Spirosoma rhododendri: one gene and its partner. The main gene of each other region encodes a partner of the protein of the gene in region 2 in a complex. Links are inferred from orthologs where the notes say so. Each region holds a gene or a part of one and is shown on either strand. Other genes may lie near its edges.

Region 1 (2,997 bases), 1.6 Mb from region 2 along the record:
AGCGATATGTTCGAGCACATGCCAAAGCGTGATTACGTTGTACTGGTTTTGCGGTACCTCTGCCAGAGAGCTGGCTAGTGCGACATTCAGTTTTGACTTAGCGACTGACCGGGCATCGGCGTCCGGCTCCATACCGGCAATCTGCCAGTTGTCTTTTTGGCACGTTTCCAGAAAGGATCCCGTTCCGCAACCCACGTCAAGAAGGCGACCTTTCTTTTCTACCAATGAATTTATCAGGGCCAGTTTTGCACGTAATGTATAGGAACGAACGCCTTTGTAAACTGTTCCGATCAGCCCTCCCCCACTATCGTTGTGAGATATGTATTCTTCAGATTTATAGTATTGCCCTATCGAAGCTGCGTCAGGGCGTGGGTTTGTCAGACGGAATCCACACGCATCGCACGATTGTATCTCGAATGTCTGGTTACTGACCAGATAATCTTTACATGATACGTAGGAGGAAAATATAGTGCCCGAGCACACAGGGCAGTACTGAACAGTTTCAAACGAAGACATTCTTGTGCATTTACGGAAAACAGATAATATGAAAGTGGCCGGTAGTGTACTAACCTACCGACCCATGTAAACCAGCAAAATTGAAATATCAGACGGGCTAACTCCACTGATTCGGGAGGCCTGACCAATGGTGGATGGCCGCGTTCGCTTCAGTTTATCCCGACCTTCAAACGACAACGCTTTCAGTTTATCATAGTCAAACTCTGTACCGATTGACAGATTTTCCCAGCGGTCTAACTTGTCGGCGTTCTGCTTTTCCCGCAACAGATAATCCTCGTATTTGATCTCGATTACTGTTTGTTCAACAACCTCTTCATTGAACTTTGTCGTGTCAGGCAAAGTAATGGCCAATAGTTCAGACACGTTTTCCGCCGTGATTTCAGGCCGTTTCACAAGTGTTCGCAGGGTAGCTGTCTCCCGCAGCGGTGAACTATTCTGGGTAGTTAGCCAATCATTTATGCCTTCTGGTTTCACCCGCTTGCTTTGAATGGCGTCTGTCAGTTCAGCTATCTTTTGCTGCTTTTCGACTAACGCGTCGTATCGCTGTTGAGAAGCAAGACCAATCTTGTACCCTTTTTCCGTCAGTCGAATATCAGCGTTATCCTGCCTTAACAAGGTGCGGTATTCCGCCCTCGACGTAAACATCCGATAAGGCTCTTCCGTCCCTTTCGTGATTAGATCATCAATCAGCACACCGATATACCCCTCTGATCGCTTGATCGTAAACGGGTCTTTTTCACAGACAGTGTGGTGCGCATTGATACCTGCAATCAAGCCCTGGCAGGCAGCTTCTTCATATCCAGTCGTGCCGTTTATCTGGCCTGCGAAGAATAGATTAGCTATCAGATGCGTCTCCAGCGTATGTTTTAACTGGGTCGGTGGAAAATAATCGTACTCCACCGCGTACCCCGGCCGGAACATTTTGGCGCGCTCGAAACCCGTAATTTTTTGCAACGCTCTCAATTGTACGTCCTCTGGTAACGAAGTTGAAAAGCCGTTTACGTATATCTCAACCGTGTCTTTGCCCTCCGGCTCGACAAAAATCTGGTGCCTGTCCTTATCTGCGAATCGGTTGATTTTATCTTCTACTGATGGACAGTAACGAGGCCCAAGGCCCTTGATGCGACCTGTGAACATTGGCGATTTTTCAAACCCTGTTTTAAGCTCGTCATGCACAGCCTGGTTGGTGTAGGTGATCCAACAGCTTTTCTGTTCAATCAGAGCGGGGGTATCTGAATAGGAAAATTTGCCGGGCTTCGTATCGCCAAGCTGCTCTTCCATTGCTTCATAATTCAGGCTACGGCCGTCAATCCGGGGCGGTGTTCCCGTTTTCATTCGCCCGCTCTCGAAGCCCAACTCTACAAGCTGCTCGGTCAGCCCACTCGCTGCGGCCTCCCCCGTACGACCACCACCAAACGTTTTTTCGCCGATAAACATGCGTCCGTTCAGGAATGTCCCGTTTGTGAGCACGACACTTTTAGCGTGAAAAACGATACCCATCATCGTTTTTACGCCGTAAACAGCGTTGTCTTTTACAAGTAGTTCGTTGACGGAGTCTTGCCAGAAACTTACATTATTATTGTTTTCTAGTGTCTTGCGCCATTCCCACGCGAAAGCATGACGGTCGCTTTGACACCGGGGGCTCCACATGGCAGGACCTTTCGATCGATTCAGCATCCGAAATTGAATCATCGTTTTATCCGAAATGATCCCTGACATGCCACCCAGTGCATCTATCTCACGTACGATCTGCCCCTTCGCTACTCCGCCCATTGCCGGGTTGCAGGACATTTGCGCAATAGTCTGCATATTCATTGTAATGAGCAAGACCTGCGATCCCATCGTGGCAGCCGCGTATGCAGCCTCACAACCGGCATGTCCTCCCCCCACCACAATCACATCATAACTTGACGTCATTTCAATAGTTTTTGTAAAATGTTTCACGTGGAAACTTTTCACGTGGTTGAATATTTATGCAACGACAACAAAAAACCGCTCGCCTTTGTGCCAAGCGAGCGGTTCAAAATCAAGTAACTACCTACTTGCTGAGTTTCTGCAAGTATTGGTTCGCTTCTTTCTTGTAGAAGATATTGTAGTTAGGCGTTACAGACCGTAAAACTTCGGTCTGCTTGGTAAACTGGCCATTTTTAATAGTATCAAAAAAGGCAGGTGTGCTGCTCTTCTGCGAGCGGGCCGCTTCAGCCTGACGCTTGGGGTCCTCCTCCTGCTGCTTTAACGCTTTCTCAGATTCGAGTAATCGTGTCAGAATTTGGTTCTGCCGATTAATCGTGTTTTGGGTAATGCGCTTATTGACGAGATCCGTTTCGGTCTGGTCCATTTTTTCCATCAGATCTTTTACCTGATCGCCCTGCTGTTTTCCAGCTTCAGTTCCCTTCGCATTTTCCTCCAACTTTTTGAGCATGTCACGCACCATTGCTTGCTGTGCAGCTAAACGCGAAAGCTCCTCAGATAGTCCCTGGC
Region 2 (2,989 bases):
CGGTTTCAGCAGCGCGTTGATGATGTGCACCACACTACCCACCGTCGGGTTGTCGCCCTGGATAATCTTGCCGTTGTTGACGCTGATGTCACTGTTGTTCACCTTGTATACCGAGATCTGGTTATCAGCCAGTGTTGTCTGATAAACGGTGTTGACCATTGTCGGTATGGCGCTCTGGTCAATGCGCGACCCTACCACATGATAGCGTAGAATACGTTGCAACTCAGACACCGGCGCGTTGTTGATCGCGTTGGCATCACTATAGCCCCCGCTCTGAACGCATCGTCGGATGGCGCAAAGATGGTAATACCCGACTTGTTGAATTCATCGATCAGACCGGCTCGCACGATGGCTGTTCGCAGTAAGGTAAGATTAGATTGCTGTGCGATGTACGTAACCGATGCGACGACGGTGAGCGTTGGTGAGGTTGGTGTCGTCGTTGTGCCGGAACCGGGCGTTGTAGAGCCAGGGTTGGTCACCGTTCCGGAGCCGGGTTGCGTTGTACCCGTGCCAGGCTGTGGGTCGGGCGTGTTGTTTGTACAGCCGGTTATCAGTAGCGTTGCTGTCAGTACGGCTAGTCCCGCCCGTCTCAGATTCTTGACATTGAGTGTGTGAAACATGGATGAATAAGGCTTAGTAGTTAGACAAAAACAATAAACTGTTGTACCAAACAATGTTAATCAGCTTTTGTTTTTTCTATGGTCCTGTATTCATCCGTTTCACTACGCCAACTCGATTGATTTACAATGAGTTAATTGCCTATTTATCACCCCGCGAAAAAAGCTGATAATTCACTCTGCTTTTTCCAGCCAGCACTTACTTTCCGATGCAGAATTTGCTGAAAATGGAGTCGAGCAAATCGTCAGTAGTGATCTGTCCGGTGAGCTCACCGAGGTGTTGCAGGGCTACGCGCAGGTCCATCGCCAGCCAGTCGGGGGTTACGCCCGAGTCCAGGCCGTCGAGGGCGCGGGCCAGGGCGTTGTCCGTACCGGTCAGGTGATCATGGTGACGCACGTTGGTTACAACGGCACTGCCGATCTGCACGGCGGCATCGGTACGGACCCGGTTCGACAGGGCCGCCCGTAGCGCATCCAGATTCGTGTGCTGAGCCGCCGAAATCCAGTGTATCGACTCGTCCGCAACAGCTTCCAGCTGTTGCTTTCTCGCAGTATCGAGTGCGTCGAGTTTGTTGCCGACCAGCAGATACGGCTTACCCGACTCATGCACTTCCGTCAGCGCGGCTTGCAGATCGTCGGTGCTGATGGAAGCCGCGTCGAACAGGTAGATCACGAGGGCCGCGTCGCGCATTTTTTGCTGCGTCCGTTCGATACCGATGGCTTCGATCTTATCCGTCGCCGACCGTAATCCGGCGGTGTCGATCAGGCGGAAGCGGATACCGTCGATGAATAGTTCGTCTTCGATCACATCGCGGGTGGTGCCGGGAATATCGGAAACGATGGCTTTTTCCTCGTTCAGCAACGCATTCAGCAGCGTCGATTTTCCCGCATTGGGTTTGCCAACAATCACCGTCGCGACGCCATTTTTGATGACATTCCCGGCGGCAAACGACTCGATCAGTGGGTGCAGCACCCGCCGGATACTGAGCATCAATTGCCGCAATTGATCGCGGTGGGCAAATTCGACGTCTTCCTCGCCGAAATCCAGTTCGAGTTCGACCAGCGCCACGAAGTCGATGAGTTGTTGCCGGAGGTCGATAAGCTGTTTTGAGAACCCGCCCCGTAGCTGTGTCAGGGCCGCGCGGTGGCTAGCATCGGAGTCAGACGCGATCAGATCAGCCACGGCTTCGGCCTGCACCAGATCGAATTGCCCGTTGAGGAAGGCCCGCTGGGTAAACTCACCCGGCCGCGCCAGCCGGACGCCCTCAGCCACCAGCCGCTGCAAAATCTGCCGGACGATAAACTCCGATCCGTGGCACGAAATCTCGACAACGTCTTCTTTAGTGAACGAACGAGGTGCCCGAAACACGGTCGCCAGCACCTCGTCGATAATTGTGTCGTCGGGGTTACGCAGGGTGCCGAAATGAGCCGTATGAGTGGGCTGCTGCGTGAGGTCTTTTCCCCGGAAGAATCGGTTCGTGATAGCAATGGCGTCATCGCCCGATACACGAATGACGGCGATAGCGCCGATACCGGGTGCCGTAGCCAGCGCAGCAATAGGTTCTGAATGAAGCAAAAACGTTCGTGGTTTGTGGTTTGTTGGTGGCGTCCCAGACCCGACCCACGACAGACTACCCCAGTCGGGCGACGGAACCGTCGAAAATGGGCAGGCGGCTGATGACACCGGCCAATCGTTTTTCGATGGGTGCGCTGGGAATACCGAGCAGGTCGGCGTTGCGGTCGCCGAGGAAGAAACGCATTTCGCCCGCTGCGAGGTTCCGAATCGTATCCGGCCGCCCCGACGTCTTGCTGCCCGTTTCGGCAATGGCATTGAGCAGCGACCGGGTCAGCCCCTCCCCCGCTTCCGATTGGCGGAACTGCCGTTTGCCAATGGCCTGCCCCAGCCGGTAGGCTTCGCGCATATTCTGCGGCAGCAACTGCCCATCGACACCGTTGAGCCAGCCAACGACGTTGATATGGTGCAGGTAATCGGCTTCCTCCTGTTCCGTAACCGACACGCCCGCCTGCCGCAGACCCAGCAGCACGACGTACGAAAACGCCAGATTCGTGCCAGCCATGTCCTCCTGATTAACCGGCACACCCCAATCGCTATTCCATCGGCTGCTATGCCCGGCAAACCACCTAGCCCCGCGTGCAACAGTCTCACTTTCAGCGTCCGGCTAACGGCTTCGGGTACCGCACCATACAGCGACTGCCAGCTTTTGGCGGTATTGATGGCAAATACCCACTCGCCCGTTTCCTGCAAGCGCCGGGCCGTGTCGGTTTTGATGCGTTCGGTCAGCCACAGCACCTGCGCGCCGTCGGCACCGAGGTAACAGTAGGGCAGCGAGTAACAGCCCAAGATCAGGCCA

What was found. The genes of interacting proteins can lie anywhere in the genome.
Region 1: the proteins of mnmE (region 2) and mnmG are in contact, whole or in part, in a solved structure (PDB 9HIP), measured with the Escherichia coli proteins. The link is inferred for Spirosoma rhododendri from one-to-one orthologs.

What each region holds. Positions count from the first base shown.
Region 1 is NZ_CP051677.1:1,411,033-1,414,029, forward strand. The notes cover bases 3-2,994. They hold mnmG (tRNA uridine-5-carboxymethylaminomethyl(34) synthesis enzyme MnmG), read right to left. Parts: upstream 2,434-2,994; coding sequence 571-2,433; downstream 3-570. Other genes in these bases: HH216_RS05580 (class I SAM-dependent methyltransferase), read right to left, coding at 3-516; HH216_RS05590 (DUF4175 family protein), read right to left, coding at 2,555-2,994. Outside these bases: more of HH216_RS05580, read right to left, coding at 1-2; more of HH216_RS05590, read right to left, coding at 2,995-2,997. UniProt on the Escherichia coli protein: NAD-binding protein involved in the addition of a carboxymethylaminomethyl (cmnm) group at the wobble position (U34) of certain tRNAs, forming tRNA-cmnm(5)s(2)U34.
Region 2 is NZ_CP051677.1:3,034,241-3,037,229, reverse strand. What follows is about bases 6-2,989. They hold mnmE (tRNA uridine-5-carboxymethylaminomethyl(34) synthesis GTPase MnmE), read right to left. Parts: upstream 2,194-2,989; coding sequence 817-2,193; downstream 6-816. Other genes in these bases: HH216_RS26615 (hypothetical protein), read left to right, coding at 2,770-2,989; HH216_RS26620 (oxygenase MpaB family protein), read right to left, coding at 2,249-2,695; HH216_RS25885 (fasciclin domain-containing protein), read right to left, coding at 192-620; HH216_RS25890 (fasciclin domain-containing protein), read right to left, coding at 6-222. Outside these bases: more of HH216_RS25890, read right to left, coding at 1-5. UniProt on the Escherichia coli protein: Exhibits a very high intrinsic GTPase hydrolysis rate. Involved in the addition of a carboxymethylaminomethyl (cmnm) group at the wobble position (U34) of certain tRNAs, forming tRNA-cmnm(5)s(2)U34.